Regions from separate parts of the Paenibacillus sp. FSL R7-0652 genome, predicted to be linked through region 3. Evidence: riboswitches for the same ligand, from Rfam matches in the RefSeq annotation. Region 3 holds a riboswitch; each other region holds the start of a gene.
The links. A riboswitch is a leader RNA that binds a small molecule or an ion and turns the genes downstream of it on or off. The one in region 3 is predicted to bind S-adenosylmethionine.
Positions count from the first base shown of each region.

Region 1: it holds a riboswitch for S-adenosylmethionine, as region 3 does, so the genes downstream of both, mmuP (S-methylmethionine permease) here and metA (homoserine O-succinyltransferase) in region 3, are expected to answer to the same signal.
Region 2: it holds a riboswitch for S-adenosylmethionine, as region 3 does, so the genes downstream of both, MKY97_RS23765 (methionine ABC transporter ATP-binding protein) here and metA (homoserine O-succinyltransferase) in region 3, are expected to answer to the same signal.

Region 1 covers NZ_CP152001.1:5,716,718-5,724,259, forward strand. Annotated here, with positions in the region: gene MKY97_RS25105 (sugar phosphate isomerase/epimerase) at 1-272, opposite strand, end outside; gene MKY97_RS25110 (AraC family transcriptional regulator) at 503-1,324, shown strand; gene mmuM (homocysteine S-methyltransferase) at 1,465-2,451, opposite strand; gene mmuP (S-methylmethionine permease) at 2,448-3,842, opposite strand; SAM riboswitch class I at 3,934-4,035, opposite strand; gene MKY97_RS25125 (Ger(x)C family spore germination protein) at 4,122-5,324, opposite strand; gene MKY97_RS25130 (spore germination protein) at 5,321-6,421, opposite strand; gene MKY97_RS25135 (spore germination protein) at 6,519-7,542, opposite strand, start outside.
Region 2 covers NZ_CP152001.1:5,414,642-5,422,183, reverse strand. Annotated here, with positions in the region: gene MKY97_RS23785 (DUF2515 family protein) at 1-705, opposite strand, end outside; gene MKY97_RS23780 (thioredoxin family protein) at 844-1,188, shown strand; gene MKY97_RS23775 (heme A synthase) at 1,809-2,747, shown strand; gene MKY97_RS23770 (Cthe_2314 family HEPN domain-containing protein) at 3,000-3,719, shown strand; SAM riboswitch class I at 3,893-4,031, shown strand; gene MKY97_RS23765 (methionine ABC transporter ATP-binding protein) at 4,153-5,187, shown strand; gene MKY97_RS23760 (methionine ABC transporter permease) at 5,187-5,846, shown strand; gene MKY97_RS23755 (MetQ/NlpA family ABC transporter substrate-binding protein) at 5,885-6,721, shown strand; gene MKY97_RS23750 (SDR family oxidoreductase) at 6,894-7,542, shown strand, end outside.
Region 3 covers NZ_CP152001.1:1,927,732-1,935,273, reverse strand. Annotated here, with positions in the region: gene mqnC (cyclic dehypoxanthinyl futalosine synthase) at 1-295, opposite strand, end outside; gene MKY97_RS08910 (aminotransferase class I/II-fold pyridoxal phosphate-dependent enzyme) at 569-1,750, opposite strand; gene MKY97_RS08905 (aminotransferase class I/II-fold pyridoxal phosphate-dependent enzyme) at 1,747-2,931, opposite strand; gene metA (homoserine O-succinyltransferase) at 2,956-3,873, opposite strand; SAM riboswitch class I at 3,999-4,123, opposite strand; gene corA (magnesium/cobalt transporter CorA) at 4,590-5,525, shown strand; gene MKY97_RS08890 (HRDC domain-containing protein) at 5,645-6,646, opposite strand; gene MKY97_RS08885 (ROK family protein) at 6,827-7,542, opposite strand, start outside.

The sequences.
Region 1 (7,542 bases), 2.9 Mb from region 3:
CAGATCATATATTGTGCACCAATCGTTTTCAGGTAGTCGATTTGTTTTTGCAGGTCTTCTCGCATCGCATGAAGGGACACGTGGCTGCTGAAACCTTTCAGACCAAGCTCATCTAGCAGCGCTTTCATTTCCTCTGCTGGAATGTCGCCATATCCGGCAAATTCTACGCCTTCATATCCAAGCGCGGCCACTTTGCGCAGTGTACCACGAAAATCTGCTGCAGTTTCATCACGGAGTGTAAAAAGTTGCAAACCAATGTTCAATTTTTTCATGACAGATACTCCTCTGCTCTCAAATTTGCTTGCATTGCTCTATCTGGTATCATCCTAACGCAAAACAGGCTAGAATGAACATATACAATATAGTCAGAACATGAACTATCTGATCAAATTTTATTTCGACCCTGATTTATCTCATGAATTCTGGCATGGCTGCACATGAGCAGCACTATCATCCGCTGGTTAACAGCGCGAGCGTATGGGAGGCGACATCTTTGGATACATTGGACACATCCGTATTGATCTGTGACTACTCCTATCATTACAAGGCATTCACCCATAATATGAAAGGCGAGCTGTCCACCTATCTGTTCCGCTTGCAGACGGAAGGCTCGTGCAAAGTATATGTACAGGAAGAGGAATTCCGCATGAGCAGCGGTGATTTGCTTTTGCTTAAACCCGGGGATGATTACCGCCTTGTCGTAGATGAACCGCATAAGGAAGGACGATTGTCCAGCGGTGACTACTATCTATTCTGTGAAGGGCGCTGGATTGAAAAGTGGTGGAAACGCCAGCAGCGTCCGACCGTAAGTCGTATTGGTCTGGATGACAAATTAATCAGCCTGTGGCGCAATATGCTCCTGGAAAAACGGCGCGGGCCGCTGGAAGAGAACGCGGAGCTGAAGGATGCACTGCTGCGGGGGTTATGCCTGTACATTGACCGGGCCATTACGGAGAATATCCAGACGGACCGGGCCGTCTCCTCAGCACTTAAGCTGAAGCGTTTTATCGAAGAACATGCCACCGTTACATTTAAACTGGAGGAGGCTGCCCGTTATGCCGGACTCAGTCTGTCCCGGGCCGTGCGTTTATTCAAGGAACACTATAATCAAACCATGATCCAGTATGCTATTGAAATCCGTCTGAATGCAGCCCTGGAGCGTATGAAATACAGCGAAATGACACTGGAGCATATCGCTGAATCCTGCGGTTTTGCAAGCTACTCTTACTTCCATAGGGTGTTTCGGGCGCATTTTGGCGTATCTCCGGCAGAGTACCAGAGATCGAGACAGCATGAACCGATCGATGATCTCGAACATGTGTAGCAATTACGGCCTTTGCAGGGATAACAACCTAAAACAGCCCTTGCCTATCACACCAGATAGGAAGGGCTGTTTCTGTTCTTATCTATATTCATATCCTTCTGCTCGCCCTGTACGGCAAATTCCTAATTCTTATCTTATCCCTAGCCTTGGCCCCGCCACTTTTTCGCGAGTTCGCCAATCTGATGCGGTGTGGTACGGCAGCATCCTCCAATTATTCGGGCACCTGCCTCAACCCATGCCTCAGATGAATCTTTCATACTGCTGCAGGAACCCTGGCCGCTCCATGTTTTCGTCTCAGCATCGTAAATCTCACCCGAATTCGGGTATATGATCACAGGTTTATCGCTGGCACGATGCAGTATACCGACGGCTTCCGTGACCACTTCCATCGGAGCGCAATTCAGGCCGATTGCCGCAATCTGCGGCTCGGAGCCGAAGGTTTGTGCACATACCTCAAGCGGTGTTCCTTCGCTGATGCTTGTTCCATCTTTTAAGGAAAAAGAAAGCCAGGCATACGCATCCGGGAACTCTTTAAGCAGTTCGACCAGCACCCGTGCTTCCTGTAGTGAAGGGATGGTCTCAAAGGCCAAGATGTCTGCTCCCGCTTCAATCAGCGCTGCCATGCGCGGACGATGGAGTGCCGCCAACGTTTCATCCGATACGCCATAATGTCCCACATACTCCGAACCATCCGCCAGATAGGCACCGTAAGGGCCAACAGAACCGGCAACGATCGGCTTCGGACGCCGGGTGCCCGCTCCACTGGCCTGTACTTCTGCCCACATCTCATCTCTCGCCTGGGCAGCCAGCTCTACCGTTTTGCGAATCAGGTCCAGTGCAGGTCGCTCTTCGATTCCGCGCTTGCGGAAACCTTCTACGGATGCCTGATAACTGGAGGTGATTGCACAATCTGCTCCAGCACGGAAATAATCAGCATGCACCTGCACGATGACATCCGGGTTCTCCAGCAGCACACGTGCAGACCACAGCGGGTCATCCAGATCACAACCATGCTGTTCAAGCTCCGTTGCCAGCGCACCATCCAGAATCATGACCGGATATTCGTTCAGAATTTGCTGTATGCCATTTATGGAATCCGTTTGTTGTTGTGATTGTGATTGATTCATGAAGTCAGCCCTCTTTTCTTCTTCGTACGATCCGTCCAATAATACACGATATAACATAAAATAATAAATGGGATACCACAGTACAGAGCAATCCGCTGCGTCGGATCAAAAGCTATACCTATACAAGAAGCCAGACACAACAAAAATGAAACGACAGGTACTATGGGATACAGCGGCGTGCGGTAAACGAGATTTTTCACGTCATGCCCTTCCCGAAGGTACTGTCTGCGGAACATGTACTGGGATGCGCTGATGCTCATCCACACCGCCACTACCGCAAGACCCGAGATGGAGACAAGTGTAATATAGACCGTCCCGGGTGCAATGATGCTGGACAGTAAAGCCAAGGCGCCGCCAGCCATGCTGAGCACAAGCGCATTGAACGGTACTCCGCTTTTCGTCAGGCGGGCAAACCATGGAGAAATCGTCTTTTTATCTGCCAGTGACCAGAGCATCCGTGAGGAAGCATACAGTCCCGAGTTGGCCGCTGACAGAATTGCCGTTAAAATGACAAAATTCATAATGTCCGCCGCATACGGGACACCAACCCGCTCCATGACAGCCACAAATGGACTTTCCAGCACACTCGCATCCGACATCGGCAGTAATGCAGACAGTATGACAATGGTCCCGATAAAGAAAATGATCAGGCGCCACAACGTGGTATGGATGGCTTTCGGAATCGTTTTTTCCGGATTTTCCGTCTCACCTGCGGCGATTCCAATCAGTTCCGTACCCGAGAAGGCAAAATTGACAGCCAGCATCGTCATCAGAATTGCAGTCGCGCCATGGGGAAACCACCCTGATGCGGTAATGTTAGAGAAGAACGGAGCCGGTGCAGCATCCGCCATGGGAATGATACCAAACATGGCGGCCCCGCCAAGAATAATAAAGATGATAATCGTCATCACCTTTACCAGGGAGAACCAGAATTCCGATTCTGCAAAAAGTTTGACCGTGAACGCATTAAACAGGAATATCATCAAGGCAAACAGTGCACTCCAGATCCAGACGTTCACGGACGGAAACCAGCGCTGCATAAGCAGCCCGGCGGCTGTGAATTCCGAACCCAGCGCCACGGTCCAGGTGAGCCAGTAAAGCCATGCCACAGTATACCCTGTAGCTGGTCCGATATATTTGGCTGCATAACTGTGGAATGCTCCTGTCTCGGGCATATGAACTGACAGTTCGCCAAGGCAGAGCATCACCAGATAGACCACCAATGCGCCAATCAGATAAGACAGAATCGTTCCAAGGGGTCCGGCCTGTTGAATGGTATACCCCGAGCTGAGGAACAGCCCAGTTCCGATGACGCCGCCAAGGGAGAGCATGACCACATGCCTTGTTTTCATTTTTCGCTGAAATTGACCTTTATCGCTGCTGTTCTCCATATGACCTGCTCCCTGCTTCTTCATCCAGAACAAACAAAAAAGACCCACTCTTTCCGAAGAGTGCGCCGCTGCTGACAAATAAAAACAAACGCTCCTATCTATCAGGCTTTCACCCGCTGGAATTAGCACAGTATCCTTCAGATCTGCTGCTGAGGTTTCTAAGGGCCAGTCCCTCCACCTCTCTGGATAAGAAAATGATTTTGTATAACTATATCGATTGACGCCTGATGTGTCAACATTTAAATACCAGCATCTCCGTACAGTCATACATGCATCAAATTATTCTGTAGAAGATCCCGGGTTCACCACACTCGTTTTGATCTCATACGTAATGGGCACTGTCGCAAACACCTCATCCCAGTTGTCTTTAACCTTCTTCCATGTTTTGGGGTAATGGATGCGGATGCTGTCCCGAAAACCGGCAACGTCAGCCTTATAGGTATGCTGGAGTTTGTAAAGCATCTGGTCAATCTGTTGGTCCACGATCTTGGCAAAATCCTTTTCCAGTTCCTTCAAATAAGCTCCCTTCTCTTCTTTTTCAGGAGCACGCCAGTCCTCCATTAACCAGCCTTCGGACTCTGCCTTGACGTGGAACGATATGTCGCCTCCGACCACCTTTGGAATGATTTTTATCTTTTTTTTCTTAATCTCATAAAGAATCGTGAAGCCTTCTTTACTGTATGTCTTTATGAGACCTCCGTGTTGATCGGGAATAATCCATGACAAAGCCTCAAGATCGGTTTGGCTGAGCTCTCCCACAAATTTCGTTGTTTTAGCTGCAAATATGCTGCCCCCGGAAAACTTATCCTCTCCCTCTGCATTGAGTACATTTTGCAGCAGGAAGCTGGACCCGGACTGCATCTGTGCATCCAGTTTGGCAAGGGAAACAGGCTCCAATATTTTATTGGATATATAGGAGTTGTTCATAATTCCCGTGAGATAGAAGGCTGGAATCCGGGAAGGATCTCTCGATGTGAGTACATCCAATGCTCGTTGATGACTGATCAGCACAAGACAGTTTGGGCGAATATCGTTATCCCGGAGCACAAAATCAAGCAGCTGTTTCAACCCGAATTTTTTAGCGATATCCTTGGAGATGACGATCACTTTCAGATGATGTCCAATAAGCGGACGATCTCTACGCAGGGAAAATTGACGAAAAATCTGAAGCATGGAGTCCCCCGTAAGTCGTTCGTTGGAGTAAGAGGATTTCCCCGCTGAAGGTGAACCTCCCTGTTCACTCTGCTGACCGCTGGATTTCCCTGGAGCAATCTGAACGGTTGCCGTGACATTGTCTTCTTTGGGATAGCGTCCTCCCTGAGCGGATATAATCTTCTCAAATTCGGTTTCCTCTCCAACATCAATTCCGAGACCGACATACAGACTCAACTCTTCAATCTCCCGGCTGCTCCAGCATCCCGAGATCAGACTGAGAATTAATAATGCCGAGATGATACGCAGCCACATACGGAGTGAGATCATGCTTGTTTACCTCCTTTTTTGCGAATAATGCTCAGCAGCAGCAGTACCAGGGGCATAATAGCAAACAACACGACAGACACATTGCCCAGCATGTCACCAAGTGCAAAGGTTTCATATACATTTTTAGGTATCATGGCTGCCAAATAGATGAACGGCAGAAGTACGTACATAATGGTGCGCATCTTTTTAGCTTTGAACAGATCACGAATTCCCACCGAAGCACAGTAGTGCGTGATGGCAAAGGTAGAGAAAATCTGCAAAATCCATATAACCAGCAGTAACGACTCAAAGCGTTCAAAAATCAACCCTTGAATCTCGAAACTACGAACCAAATCCAGTGTCGGCCAAGTTCTCGTTTTAATCCCGTCGAGGGACAGACTGCCGACGACCATAACTACCGTGATTAGATAGATCGCTGTAGATATCCCCAGCCCCCATGTCATCGCCTTATTGCTTTTTTTCGGGTTCTGCATGTATGCCGTAATGACCAGCATCACTTCGTAACCTGTATACGAAAGCAGTGAAGGTTTCAGTCCTTTAATGACAGGCATGAATCCTTCGCCAAGGATGGGTCTCAGATTACTGATTTCAAACAGCTGATTGCTTAGTAAAATTTCCATGACAAAGATAACCAAGGTAATCGGCAAAATGACCTCGAACACACGCACAATGACCGCAAGTCCTCCGGAGATCAGATAGATGCCAATCCACATAAACACCATTACAATGGCCCAGGTAGGTGTACGTTCCAATAGATACATTCCGGTAACATCAGCCATCACCCGGATTTCGAAGGCTGCAATCACCATAAAATACAGAATGGTGACACAGCCAAAGATGTAACCAATCCAGCGGCCCGTGATTTCACGAGTGAATTGGAACACTGTTTTTCCCGGAAATCTTCGGCATAAAGTCACCAAAATCATACCAACACCCGTAATAATAAGCCCCGAAAGAATGATGGAGATCCAGACGTCCGGTGTCCCAACCGCTTTGCTGGTTGTTCGCGGCAGCGTCAATATGCCTGCACCAAGCATGTAATTGACGATAATAACTACCGCCTGTGTGGTGCTGATTTTAACTTGGGAGTCATTCACTGCAATAACACCTCCAGACCTTCTGCGAACTGTATCGAACTTAAACTGTATCAAAGCGCTGGGAACTGCACTGCACACCAAACCTTCGCAAATACAACTATTCCTTCCGGTCTTCATCAATTGGGTTCATCATGTCAGGACGTCTTCTCATCATGTTAAGCGGGGCACGTATGACAAAATCCTTCCAATCGCTTAAATGATATGGAACAGCTGGCGCGATGTAAGGCACCCCGAAGCTGGATAGTCGGGCTAGATGTGTACACACCAGCAGGAAGAACATGACGACACCGTACAATCCCAGTACAGCAGCGCTAAACATCGCAGCAAAGCGAAGCAGCCGCAGGGTTAACCCTGCGCTGTACACGGGAATGGTGAAGGATGAAATAGCTGTGACAGCTACAACAATAACCAAAAACTGACTGATAATACCTGCCTGCACAGCAGCTTGACCGATAATCAGACCACCCACAATGCCCATCGCAGGTGCGATCGGTTTGGGCAGACGAATGCCGGCTTCTCTTAAAATCTCAATTGACAGCTCCATAATTAAAGCCTCGATTAAGGAAGGGAAAGGCACCCCGGATCGTGTTTCAATAATCGTCAGTACCAATTTCGTCGGAATTAGACCCGGATGGAACGAAATGAAGGAGATATAGAGCGCCGGGGCAAGCAAAGCTAACATGGCCGCCATAAAACGCAGAACACGAAGGAAAGAGCTTGGTATCCAGCGTTCATAGTAGTCTTCCGGAGATTGGAGAAGCATGCTGAATGTTACCGGTACAACGAGTGCAAACGGTGTTCCGTCCAGCAAAATAGCCACTCGTCCTTCAAGCAGAGCACCGATAACCCGGTCAGGTCTTTCTGTATTCAGTACTTGCTGGAAAGGACTCAGTGTATCATCCTCAATCAGCTGTTCTACGTAACCTGACTCCAGCATCATATCCATATCGATGCTCTTTACACGTTTCAGAACCTCGGCTACGAGTTTGGGATCAGCAATATCCTGAATATAAGCAACAGCCAAGTCCTTCTTGATGCGGCTGCCCACTTCAAGTTTTTCGATAAACAGACTCTGATCACTGCCATAGCGGCGTAAAATCCCCGTATTGTCACTCAGTTCC
Region 2 (7,542 bases), 3.2 Mb from region 3:
CTGCTCATTAATAATTAACGCCACACTGAGAATGGAACTGCAGCGTTCCAGCCAGAAGCGCTCCCAGAATGGGGTCATAAATGCCGATACGTGAAAATGGGACAGCAGATGGAAGCAGCTTCGGCCAAGCCGCCGACTGTGCATATACAGCTGCAGCTGTGGATATGCATCTTGAAATATAAGAGCATTGCACCGCTCCAGCAGGCGATACATATGCCCACGAGCCTCCTGGTTCTGCAGATTATGCATCAGGTCGCTGTGCAGGTCGGTCATATGATATCCGCCGTTGCGGGATACCATGTGCGCAAGCAGTGCCCAGTGCAGTTCGGGATACTGCTCGTAACATTCCAAGTAAGCAGCCGTACGTGTCACATTACTGCGATTCTGCTGCTGCGTTAAGGTCTTGATTTCTTCAAGAATGATACAGTCTTCTTCACATACCAGTGCACTTTGCGCCTGAATGTTCCGCGAAGGAGAGGGTCTGCCTGCTGCGGGCAGCAGCCGCTCAACTTCAACCTGCAGAGCCGCTGCTGTGTCTGCCTTCCAGTTCAGGTCACGTGAAGGATGTCTAAGCTGGGAGGATGCATGCCAGGCCGCCTGTTTACCGCGCCATACTTCCCGGGCTGCTCCGGGGATCGATCGAACGATCTGCAGGATAGAACCTGTGTGCTGGTTATCCGAAGAGTCACTTCTGGTGGAAGTCATGAATGGACACCCTTTCATGAGAAACTGTTTGATATGCCAGAACTTGTGGTTATTCTAAGTATGCGCTGAACATTTGACTTCCAATCACCAATTTGCTTCACTTAGATGGAGACAAGGTACAGAAAGGGAGATGTGACAATGGAACAGATTACATCCAAACCGGAATTTGATGTAGCGATTCAATCGCCGCGTTTGACAGTGGCCGTATTCAAGGCAGACTGGTGTGGGGACTGCAAATACATCGATCCGTTTATGCCTGAGGTGGAAACGAAGTATTCACGTAATCTTACACTCATTGAAGTGGACGTTGACCAGGTAGGTACAGTGAGTCAGGAACAAAATATTTTGGGCATCCCAAGCTTCGTAGCTTACACGGACGGACGGGAATTAGTGCGTTATGTGAACAAACTGCGCAAGTCGAGAGAAGAGATCGAACAGTTTCTGGACCGTGCAGTAGAGGTATACAATACGATTCACAAGTAAGGTAGTTAAGGATACAACCCAACCCTTATATGTTGGAAGATTGTTGAGCATAATTTAGAAAATAAAACTCCAATATTTAGGGTAGATGATTAGAATGTTTGTGAAGCGTTTATCAATTTTTTGCAAAAACATGGCTGTCAATTAAGCTCTAATCTGGGCTTAAGACAGCCTTTTCTGTTCTAATAAGACAATCACAATTTTTACATAATATAAATCTGCCAGCCTTATAGAGCAGTGCAATCTCATGCAGCTCTCAGGAACGGCTGGGCTCGGCTTCATGAAAAAGGGGGGGGCGGCCGTATGCTGCCGTATCGAAATCCCTTCAAATTTTTCCAAGAGTTTAGTATAATGACCTGCGGGTCAAAATGGTATCAGACGTTAACATTTTGTCACAAAGCGCTGCGTCAATGAGGAATTTATCCGGTATAATGAATTTAGTTGTGAAATTAGTGTCAAAGTGCAGAACAAGCACTGCATAAGTATCGTACTAGTGCTGCTAAGCAGCATACAAGTACCGGATAAACAATGCAGCTGATTTTGTACTCAAGCAATGAAGTTAATAACATCATCAAGCGAAGAATTCCTTTCGCCAATCTAAACCAACAGCGGGTGAGAAAAAATTGAAACACTTAACATTGTTTAAATGGTTAACCGTATTAACCTGTCTTGTGATGTTCCTGGCTACCTTTGGCGGCGGGATCGTAACCAAAACAGAATCGGGCCTTGGCTGTGGTACACAATGGCCTTTATGTAACGGAAAACTCGTGCCAGCTCATACTGTTGCCTCTCTGATCGAATATTCCCACCGTGCAGTCAGTGCACTGGCAGGACTGTTGTCCATCGCTTCGTTTGTGGCCTTCTTACGATTTGGCAAGCAGCGCCGGGATCTGCAGCTGTTCTCTTTCCTAACGCTTTTGTTTGTCATCATTCAGGGAATTATGGGGGCTTTTGCGGTTGTATTCTCGCAATCGTCGGCGGTCATGGCCCTTCACTTTGGATTCGCGCTAATTGCCTTCGCAAGTTCGTTAATGATGGCTCTCGGGATTCGGCAGGAAGCGAGATATGGAGGTCTGGAACGTCTGAACCAATATCCTCGCGTCAGCAGGGGATTCCGCAATTTGGTCTGGTTTTCAACTATTTATACGTACCTGGTGGTATATACCGGAGCATTCGTGAGCCATACGGACTCAGCCGGAGGTTGTTCCGGATTCCCCCTTTGTAACGGACAGATCGTTCCAGAGCTCTCCGGCGGGGTAGCTGTTGCGTTTGCCCATCGTCTGGCAGCTGTATCACTTGTTATTGTTATTGCTATTCTGGGGCATTTTGCTTATCGTAAACACCCTGATAACCGTGAACTGCGGACACTTGGTGTACTATCTGTAGTCTTGATTCTGTTACAAGTGGTCATCGGTATGTTCATGATGTGGACGATCAGCCGCCCAGAGGTTTACATGTTTGTGGCGCTGGCACATATGCTGGACATTGCCATACTCTTCGGGATTTTGACCTATATGAGTTTCCTTGTGTACAAGCTCCATCGACCGGTTAACCGGTTCTAAAAGGTTTTTTCGCTACAAATAGTGATGCTGTATAATGCATCAATAACTGTACTGGATTTTGCTGTAAAGTCCACCATCCGGTGATGTACATCATTGGATAGGTGGACTTTTGTTTGATGTTTGAGGCTGCAGGGCAACCTAAACGAAGCTGTAATGATGATGGAATTCGGGAACTTTTGCTTCGGCCTTCAGCAGTTGATCAGCTGTGACGATATATATTTTGTAGGATCAGCGAGAAAGAGGAGGGCATCTATGCTGCGAACTTTACTTGGTGAAAAGCCCCGGGTTAATCAGGGATTATTGAAGGAAGCTATGGATACTATGGCATTTACGCTGGAATCTTTTGAGCGGCAGATGCATGTGGATCATGACCCGAATCATGACTATCGGAAATTGTATGTATGGACTCAAGGACTGATCTCCTCGTTGGATGAACTGGAGCAGAGCTGTTTTGCTGCAGCCCATTTTCGTCAAAAAGTGGTGGCCGGTTCCACGGAAGATATGAGTGCAGCGGAAAAAGCGGAGTATGCTCGTTATGTTTATTTTTACAAAGACGCGTTCATAAGATGTTTCGCGATTTTGGACAAATTGGGCACCGTATTAAATGAAATTTTTCAATTGAATACGTCCAAAACGAAGGTGCATTTCTCGTATTATACCGTTCTGAGGCAGTTTGATTATCACCGGGAGCATCATGCATTGGCACTGCAGCTCATTCAGATTAAGGATAAATACCGTGAACCGATGAGCCGTCTGCGTAAGCGGCGTAATATGGAGATACATTATATGAATTCTGAGATGCAGGATGATTTGTGGCAGCTGCATCAAACGATGCAGGGGAAGGTGAAGCTGGAGGATCTGGATCAGCATCTGCTTGAGATGCAGCAGGGTGTGGATATGGTCTGTGAAACGCTGCATACAGCGTATCGATACATCAATAAAATTTGGCGTAAGCAGGGTGCGAGACGTTAATGGCATGACAGACTCCGAAAATAATACCATTTGACAAATCGGAATAGTTTGACTATACTGAGTTTCAGATCGAAACATACATGGAATCGTGTCTGTAATTAAGCATTTAATGCAGTTCGCTCATTATATATGATGAACTACATGAACCTATATAATTCTACAACTGTATATTTCTCTTATCGAGAGTGGCGGAGGGACAGGCCCGATGAAGCCCGGCAACCGATCTGCGATGATGGACTTTAATGTCTCTTATTTCAGGTGTTAGGTGCTAATTCCTACAGAATCATGAAGTGTGATTTTGGCAGATGAGAAGGTCATTTCACGTGAAGAGCCGTCTTTGTATCTGCAAAGGGCTCTTTTTTTGTGCTAAAAGGGGAGTTTTCCCTTCCTTCGGGTAAAGATATATGTAGGTGATGGGGAAGGAGCAGTACTATTGATTGAACTGGTTGGATTAACCAAAACATATGGCAAACGCGGGAAAACAACTACAGCGTTGTCAGAACTCAATCTGAATATCCAAAAAGGTGAAATATTCGGTGTGATCGGTCACTCGGGTGCGGGGAAAAGTACGCTGATTCGCTGTATCAACTTGCTCGAGCGGCCGACCGAGGGTGAGGTTTGGGTCGATGGCATTAACCTGACCGAGCTGAGTAAAAGCGAATTACAGCAGCAAAGACGCAGGATTGGTATGATCTTTCAGCATTTCAATCTGTTGTCTTCTGCAACGGTTTACGATAATGTTGCTTTCCCGTTAAAACTGGTGAACACCCCCAAGGAAGCGATTGATCGCAAGGTGAAGGAAATGCTGGCACTGGTTGGTCTGGAGCAGCACAGCAGTAAATATCCGGCACAGCTGTCTGGCGGACAGAAGCAGCGGGTAGGTATAGCGAGAGCTCTGGCAAGTGATCCGAGTGTACTTCTCTGCGATGAGGCAACCTCGGCACTTGATCCGCAGACAACGAATTCGATACTGAAGCTGCTTATGGATATCAACGAAAAGTACAACTTGACCATAGTACTTATTACACATGAGATGCATGTCATTCAGAATATCTGCGATCGGGTGGCGGTCATTCACCAAGGCGGCATTGTGGAACAAGGACCCGTGACAGAAGTGTTCCTGAAACCGCAGCATGCGATTACCCGGGATTTCGTCTCACGTGACAGCGAAGGCGGACTGGCACTCGAAGAAACGGTCTTAAACAGTGCCGGAACCGAACTGCCAACAGGCGTATCTTCCAAACTAGTCAAAGTATCCTTTCTTGGAAATAAAACGTATGAAGCGATTTTGTCGAGAACCGTTCGCAAAACGGGTGTGGATTTTGCCATTCTGCAGGGCACCATCTCTACGATCAAGCAGGTTCCTTATGGGCAGCTGACGGTACGTTTTGAGGGTGACTTCCCTGCGATTGAGCAGACTTTGTCTGAATTAACCGCAGAAGGACTTGATGTGGAGGTGCTGCGATAATGGATTTTTCCAAAGTACGCTGGGAAGAGGTTGGCACGGCCTCCATTGAAACCCTGCAGATTTTGGCGGCAGCAGGTTTATTTACCGTTATTCTAGGTCTCCCGCTGGGGGTAATCCTGTTTATGACGAGCCGCTCGGCATCAGCAAAATCAAGAATAACCTACATCATATTGTCCGTCATTGTAAATATTTTGCGCTCTGTACCTTTCATCATATTAATTGTTGCAATTATCCCTTTCACCCGTTCATTAGTGGGTACTGCAACCGGAGTGTTAGGTGTAATTCCACCTCTAGTTATCTCGGCCGCTCCGTATTTTGGCCGTCTAGTAGAAAATACACTTCGTGAAGTGGATCGCGGTGTCATTGAAGCGGCACAGGCAATGGGGGCATCCACAGGACAGATTGTCAGACGGGTACTTCTGCCCGAGGCTTTACCTGGCTTGCTAGCTGGAGTTACGATCACGATCGTTACATTGGTATCCTACACAGCTATGGCGGGTATGGTTGGCGGTGGAGGATTGGGAACACTGGCGATCAATTATGGGTACTACCGTTACCAGTATGAAATTATGATCATTTCCGTAGTGTTCATGATTATTCTGGTCCAGCTTTTGCAGATGGTTGGCGATCGTCTGGTTATCTATTTCACCAGGAAATAAACAGATAGATGAAAATATAATGCGAAGGGGTTTTACAGATGAAAAAATGGTCTATTGTGCTTCTGAGTCTAATGCTGATTGCAGTGCTTGCTGCTTGCGGCAACAACAAGAAATCGGACAGTGGTGCGGATAACTCCGCAGGCGCTCCGCGTACCGTCGAATTGAAAGTTGGTGCTTCACCTACACCTCATGCTGAAATTCTGGAAAGCATCAAACCTGAACTTGAAGCTCAAGGTATTCGCCTGCAGGTTGTGACGTTTAATGACTACGTGCAGCCAAATCAACAGCTTGCTGATGGTAAATTGGATGCGAACTTCTTCCAGCACCAGCCTTATCTGGACACGGAGAACAAAGAGCGCGGTTTTAATCTGGTTGCTGTAACTCCGGTTCATGTTGAACCTTTTGGCGGCTACTCCAAAAAGATCAAATCTTTGGATGAACTGAAAGATGGCGCCAAAGTAGCCATTCCGAATGATCCTTCCAATGGTGGACGCGCAATGCTGCTGCTGGCGAAAAAAGGTCTAATTACACTCAAAGACGATACGAACATCGCATCAACCAAACAGGACATTACAGCAAACCCTAAAAATCTGGATATCATTGAATTGGATGCAGCCATGATGCCTCGTCAGCTGGATGAAGCCGATCTCGTCTTTATCAATGCGAACTATGCACTGGAAGCAAACCTCAATCCGTCTAAAGACGCTTTGCTGATTGAAGACCTGCAGGGAAACCCTTATGCCAACATTTTGGTATCCCGTGACGATAACAAAGATGCAGATGCGATCAAAAAACTGGCAGAAGCACTTCATTCCGAAACGGTGAAAAAATTTATTAAAGAACGTTACCAAGGAGCAGTTGAACCTGCATTTTAAGGTGAAGTTCAGATCATAACTTATAAGCCCCACATGTTCTTACAAAGAGCATGCGGGGCTTTCTTATTGGGTTGGATTACCATTTGTGAACTGCTTTCGGGCTGCAAGTTGTGAGAGGGAGATAAATCTTTTATACTGGATGAGTGACTGCTCTTTGAAGAGGGGGATGAACGTGAAGGGAAAGATTGCCCTCATAACGGGAAGTGCCAAAGGTCTTGGTAAAATGACGGCCCTCAGTCTGGCGGATCAGGGATGCCACATTGCGCTTAATTATGTGCACAGCCGTTTGGAGGCTGAAGCACTGCAGGCTCAGATTACTGCCAAAGGGGTTCGCTGTACAGCCATTCAGGCCGATATATCGAAAGCAGAAGAGATTCACGCGCTCGTTGATGCAGTACAAACGCAGCTGGGACATATTGATATTTTGGTGAATAACGCCGGTCCGTTCGTGCGGGAACGCCGGGTCTTTGCAGATTATTCCGAAGCAGAAGTGCAGATGCTGGTGCAGGGCAACCTGCTTGGACCGATGATTCTGGATCAGCTCGTCCTGCCCGAGATGCGCCGCAAGCAGTGGGGCCGTATTATTCATTTTGGGTTCAGTCATGCGGGTGAAGCAAGATCTTGGCCTCATCGTGCTGTCTATGCTGCTGCGAAGGTAGGTTTGGTTTCGTTTACGAAAACTCTTGCCGTGGAAGAAGCGCCTTATGGGATTACAGTGAACATGGTATGCCCTGGAGATATACGCGGTGCGAACAAAGAGAAAACAATCGATGACATTGCAGGCATCACGGATAAGGAAACGCCGAGAGGACGACCTGGCA
Region 3 (7,542 bases):
CGGTTTCCTTGATCTTCTGGAAAATCACTTCATCCGGCAGCACATAACCTTCTTCAGAACCAGGTCTGCGGTAAAAAGCACAAAAACGGCAGTATACGTCGCACACGTTCGTGTAGTTAACGTTACGCCCAATGACAAAGGTTCTGTATGGTTCAGGGTGCATACGTTTCATAATTACATTGGCTGCTGCCCCGATTTTATCCACTTCATCAGATTCAAATAACTGAATCGTGTCTTCCAAGTCCAAACGTTCGCCCCGAAGGGCTTTATCTAAGATACGGTCTACCGTACTCATTGTAAAAAAGCCTCCCTCGTAAAGAGAAAATAATACGACATTCCGCCCGGCTTGATATAAAAGCAAGTCTTGGCTGCAGCATCGCATTTCTGTACTTTACATATCGTAACACAGGTTACATGTGAAAAAAAGCACCTTATGCAAAGGTGCTTCAAAAACGAATTAAAATTTTTACATATAAAATCAGTTATATTTAAAGCATTTGGGGATTGCCACCGCTCTCCAGGGTTATCTTGACGTCAGAATAACTCGTGTGAAAAATCGAGTTTAACTTTATAAAGTGGCCTGAAGCGCCTGCTCAAGATCAGCAATCAGATCATCAATATCCTCAAGTCCAACAGAGAAACGAAGCAGCCCGTCCGTGATTCCCCGCTCATGTCGAACCTCTGCCGGCATGGCAGCATGGGACATCATCGTCGGATACGAAAGAATGCTCTCAACGGCGCCCAAACTTACAGCAACAATTGGCAGTTTCACCTGATTCAAGACTGCTTTGGCTCGATCTCCCGAACCAACATCAAACGAAACCACAGCCCCGTAGCCCGTAGACTGACGCTCGTGTGCTTCACGCCCCGGATGATCCTCCAGTCCTGGGTAGTAGACAGCCGTTATATCAGAACGCTTCTTGAGCCAGCCAGCCAGTTTAGCCGTACTCTGCTCACTATGAGCCATACGTGCACCAAGTGTTTTCATACCGCGCATCAGAAGCCAGGATTCCTGTGCTCCGAGAACGGTACCGAGCCCGTTTTGCAGCTGTTTCAGCTGTCTTCCCAGTTCGTCTGTACGTGCAACAGCCAGACCCGCCAGCACATCGCTGTGACCACCTAGAAACTTCGTAGCACTATGTACAACGATATCTACACCAAGCTCAATCGGACGCTGATAGTACGGTGTCATGAACGTGTTATCCAAAATGGTAATCAGATCATGTTCCTTCGACCATGACGTTACCGCCACAATATCCGTAATTCTCAGGGTCGGGTTGGATGGTGTCTCCATATACACAGCTTTGGTGTTCGGCTTGATCGCTGCCTTGACTTCCTCAATGCTGGTCATATCCACAAAGGTAGTCTCAATCTGCATCCGGCTTAGTATCGTAGTCAGCAGACGATATGTACCGCCGTATACATCTTCCGTTACAATGATATGATCCCCTGCGGAGAACATCATGAACACACTGGATATGGCAGACATCCCTGTAGAATAGGCAAATCCGCGTACCCCGCCTTCAAGCAGTGCAATGTAATCTTCCAAAGCTTGACGGGTTGGATTACCTGAACGGCTGTAATCATGCTGCGGCGGATTAAAAATATCAAAGTGATGGAATGTAGAAGCCTGATAGATCGGCACACTCGACGCACCCGTCGTCTTGTCAATCTCATCTCCAAAGTGAAGCAGTTTGGTATCAAACTTCAGCTCCGACGTACTCGGCTTATGGTTGCTCGATTCACTCATGAGGTTACGCCTCCTTCAACTTCCTGCTGTGCGGCCAGCAGTGCAGCGTTCAGGTCTGCAATCAAATCTTCCGCATGTTCAATGCCTACCGAGAACCGAAGCAGGCGATCATCCACACCTACAGCATCACGAATTTCATGTGGAATATCCGCGTGGGTCTGCACCGCAGGATACGTCATGAGTGACTCTACACCCCCAAGACTTTCAGCAAATGCAATTAATTTGATATGGCGCAGCAGCGGCTCAACATAACGTGCGTCTTTCACTTTGAACGAGAAAATGCCTGTATTTCCCGAAGACTGCTTCTGCTGAATCTCATATCCCGGATGATCAGACAACCCCGGATGAAACACTTCGGCAACAGCCGGATGCTCCAGAAGGAACTTCGCAATGGTAAGCGCGTTATACTCATGACGTTCCATACGAAGGGCAAGTGTTTTCATGCCTTTCATCAATTGGTAGGAATCATTCGGTGATAACACGGCACCAATGGAGTTATGAAGGAAGGCCATCTCTTCAGACAAGGCTTCCCCTTTGGTAATAATCAATCCGGCAAGCACATCATTATGCCCACCCAGATATTTGGTCGCACTATGGATGATGATATCTGCGCCAAGTTCGATCGGACGCTGGAAGAATGGGGTCAGCAGCGTATTGTCCACGATGGTTAGCAAGTTGTGTGTTTTGGCCCAAGAAGCAACAGCTTGTATGTCCGTAATCATCATGAGCGGGTTCGTTGGTGTCTCGATAAATACCGCTTTTGTATTCGGCTGACGGATGTCTTCCAGCGCTGTAAGATCATTCGTATCTACATAGCTTGCAGTTACACCAAACCGGGACAAAATTCGTTCCAACAGGCGATATGTACCACCATACAGATCCAGGGAAACAATCAGGTGGTCCCCTTGGCTAAACATCGCAAAGATTGTTTGCAGCGCGGCCATACCCGAGCTGCAGGCAAAACCTGCATCACCGGACTCCAGAGCAGCAGCGGCTTCCTCAAGCACTTTGCGCGTCGGATTTGTTGTACGGATGTAATCAAATCCCGTGCTTTGTCCCAATTTTGGGTGACGGAACGCAGTGGATTGATAGATCGGAAAGTTCACGGCCCCGGTGACCGGTTCATTGATGGACCCGATTTGTGCTAAACGGCTTTCAATTTTCAACTTGTTATCTTCCATTACTGCATCCTCCTGTAATCTCGATTAGATTTGCGGTCCAATATCGTAAGGTGTTTCTTGATACACATAGTAATTGAGCCAGTTAGAGAATAATAAGTTAGCATGCGCACGCCATGTTGCCGGAGGAATCCGGCTAGGATCATCATTAGGGTAATAATACTTCGGCAGTGCGATATCCATTCCTTTGGCAGCATCACGGTCATACTCCCATTTCAATGAGAACGGGTCATACTCGGCATGTCCTGTAGCAAAAATTTGCTTGCCGTCTTTGGTCGCAACCAGGAATACGCCTGCTTCTTCCGATTCAGCTAAAATGTCGAGCTTATCGTTCTTCTCGATATCCTCTCTTCTTACCTCCGTGTGACGAGAGTGGGGAACGTTAAACACTTCATCAAATCCACGCAGCAGCGGAACATGGGGTTTGCTGATCGTGTGTGGAAATACGCCAAAACACTTTTCAGCCAAGGGAACTTTGGGTACATCAAAATGGTGGTATAAACCTGCTTGTGAGGCCCAACATATATGCATAGTCGAGGTCACGTTCGTTTTGGTCCATTCAAAAATCTCCTGAATTTCTTCCCAATAATTCACATCTTCAAAATCCAACTGCTCTACTGGCGCACCGGTAATAATCATCCCGTCAAAACGACGGTGCCGAATCTCGTCAAATGTTTTGTAGAACAGATCGAGATATTCCTGGGACGTGTTCTTGGAAGTGTGGGATTTGGGATGTACCAATACCACGTCAACCTGAATTGGAGTGTTACCCACCAAACGGAGCAATTGCGTTTCGGTTGTCTCTTTGGTAGGCATCAGGTTCAGAATCGCAATGCGGAGCGGTCGAATATCCTGCTTGTATGCAGATGATTCGTCCATGACGAATATATTCTCCCCTTCAAGCACTTCTTTGGCTGGTAGTGTGTCCGGAATTTTAATTGGCATGGTGAGTTGACTCCTCCTTGTTCATAGATTACATTGGCCGCGAAAATCACTGCTGAGAAGTTGGGCATATAACAAAGACCTTTCTCGGATTCCGAGAAAGGTCATATGTAAATAGATATGCGCCTCTCTCATCTCTCAGTTACAACAGCACTACGGGAGTGCTTGGTCGCTGCAAGAATTAGCACCGTGCAGTATATCGCCGGTTGCCGGGTTTCATCGGGCTGGTCCCTCCACCTACTCTTGATAAGATTTCGCTGTATTCAATTTTAATTCAAATTTATTAACTTTTACTTTAAAACATTACTGTCCTCACGTCAAGATGCAGTTGCTTGGTTTCGAGCCTGAAATTGTAACCGTTTATCGTCCCTTGTCATACACTGCCTCAGGGCGCGAAATAGACACATTTTTGCGCTTGAAAGCACTCTGGACCAGCGGTATACTAGACAAGTGTTTATAAGCCCTTATGTGAGAGGTGACATATTAAATGGATGGCGACCCGAGGCCCAACTGGCAGTCGAATTCCGAACAACTGCATAGAGAATTGACATCAGCATGTCGGCAGCGGGACGTTTCTTTCCGTTTGATTATAGATTGATGAACGCAAGCAAGCGGAGACCTATACATCAGGCTTCGCTGCCGACCGGCTGATCTGTTCTTTTGCGCCCATATTAATGATGATATCCGCCAAGACGGCGGGTGCAGAAGGAGTAGATAACATGAAAATCCGGTTGGTTAACAATGGTGTATTTATCCCGGTGGACGATATTCAGCAAGCGCTGACTCCGCCAGCGGAAGGATTCTACTGGATTGATGCGGATGTGGACGATCTGGCTGTACTGCAGCCTCTGTTCTCCATGCATGATCTGGCTGTGGAAGACTGCTTGAGTGATGAGGAGCAGCGCCCAAAGATCGAAATTTATGAAAATCATTATTTTATTGTTATTAACAGCATTCGTTTTGATGATGAAGAAATATTCCTGCGGGCAGTAAATCTCTTTCTCGGCAGACATTTCATCATCAGTGTAACCAAACAGAAGGTCAGTGAACTGCGTACATTGAAGCCGATCCTGTGGGAACAGGAGATCAGCAGTCCCGACCGTCTGCTCTATCTGCTGGTTGACTTGATCGTAGATAATTACTTTACTGTTGGTGACCGAATTGAAGCTCGCATTGAAAAGCTTGAGGAAGACATTCTAATGCATACCAAAAAGTCACATTTGAATGAAATTATCGGGCTGCGAAGCGAGATTTTATGGCTGAAGAAGGTACTGGGACCTCAAAAAGAGGTTATCAATACATTAAACAAAAAAGATCTGCGTCTCATTGATGACCAGCTGCAGAAATACTTCAGTGACATCTATGAGAACGCCGTAAAAATATCAGAAACGTTCGAAACCTACCGCGATCTGATGGGCAACTTGCGAGAAGCTTATCAATCCAGTATTGCGAACCGGGCGAACGAGATCATGCGGGTGTTTACAGCCATCACGACCGTGTTCATGCCGCTGACCGTTATTACCGGAATATACGGAATGAACTTTGATAACATGCCGGAGCTGCACTGGAAATACGGTTATTATGCGGTGATTGGCCTGATGATTACGCTCGGCCTGACGATGTTCTTTATTTTCCGCAAAAAAGACTGGATCTGAAATGACCGCAGTATCCGTCTTATGACACAAAATACATGTTGAAGACGAAGCGCTCCTTCCCGGAACGACTTCGTCTTTTTGGTCTTTACGGCTTTTGTGTATTTCTGAACGCTTTCCAACTAACCTGCATTGCGTTCGGTTTCGGCGTGTCGGCGGAAACGAATGCGAATCATACGTAATCGCTCATAGACCTGTTCCAGGCTCCCTCCTTCCGGACGCTCTCCTCCATACACTTTATGTAATACAGGCTTCAGAAACGCATCTCCCAGTTCCTCATAGGCATTCCATACTGCCTCTTGTTCCGTTTCAGGCATAACGGCCAGTTCGACGTCAAGCAGCGAATCTGTGTCGTACCCTTCCAGATCCAGTGCCTCCAGCAGTTCGATTAACTCCCTGCGGGATAGACCGGAGCGATTCACAATCTCTTCCAGAGTCTGTCCTTCTTTCATTCCTTCCAGCACATGTTTACGTGTAACGAATTTGTCCAGTTCCTGCTTGTATTTCTGCTCTTTCTGTTTGTACAACCAGCTTTCGTACTCGTCCTCTCTCAATACGGTATATACCCAGTCCAGCGGAAAAGATCTTGATCTTTCAATGCCACTTGTCATTTCCAGCCATTCCATTCCATATTCCGCAGCTTTGCTATCCCCTACGCCAGGAAGCTGTATCAACTCGTCCATCGTCTGCGGAACAAAAGCGCTGATCAGACGCAGCAGACGATTCGTTGCGACAAAATACGGAGCTTTCCGATCACTGGCGGCTTTCTGCCGTCGCCATGTACATAGATCATCATATAACTGTTCATTACCATACAGCTCGCTAAAACAATGCAATCGCTGGCCCGCATAACTGCGCTGCTTCAAATCATCTTTTTCATCATATAATCCATGCAGCAGCGGACGGTAGCCCTCGCTCATTCTCATGGCTAGCTGATGACGATATATATGCAGCAGTTCCACCCATGAATTCCCTTCGTACCAGATCGTATCCTCCCGGTCCCCTGCTTCATATCGGCTCCACCCCAAATGCCAGATGCTCTCCTCCTCGCCAATCCATAACTGGGCAATTTCCTCAGTGTGCTCTGACATTCTGGATAATTTGTTCATAAAAATAACTTCCATTACCATTCCCTCCTTTTTACATTTCAGCCTGTACGATTAATGAAATATTCTCTGTTTCCAAACAGCACGAAAAAGCACCCCTCCTGCAAAATGGCTGCAAGAGAGGTGCTTCCTCATTAATCGTACTATACTGCTACTCCTATCATACCACACTGGTAAAATTCGTCAATCCTAGAAGCGTTATTTGCACAAGGCCAATTTTGCCAGTGCCAATGAACCGCACAACCCCGCATTGTCTCCCAAACCGGGTGGAACAACATACTGATCTATTCCGGCATGAAGTGAAGGATGCTGCACATAACCTGCAAGCAGTTCCTGCAGTTTTCCGCGAACCATCGGGAACAGATGCTCCTGCTTCATTACGCCTCCGCCCATCACAATTTTCTGAGGGGACAGAATCAGCACGTAATTCATCAGAGCGTGTGCAAGATAATGGGCTTCAATCTCCCACGCTTTGTGATCTGCCGGCAGTTCATAGGCTGGCTGTTCCCAGCGTTTGTTAACAGCTGGACCGGCTGCAAGACCTTCAAGACAATCCCCATGAAACGGACAGAATCCTTCGTATGTATCTTCCGGATGCCTTCTTACCATGATATGACCCATCTCGGGATGGGACAATCCATGAACCATTTTCCCGCCGACCACAGCTCCGGCACCAATACCTGTACCTACTGTTATATACAGACAGCTGTCCAGTCCCTGTGCAGCTCCCCAAGTGGCTTCGCCCAGAGCAGCTCCGTTCACATCGGTGTCAAATGTCATGGGTACATCAAAGTGTTCCTTGAGTTTGCCAATCATGTTGTACTGTCCCCAATGCGGCTTCGGTGTGGTGGTAATGTAACCATATGTTGGGCTGCCTTCAATTGGATCAATCGGACCGAACGAACCTACACCCA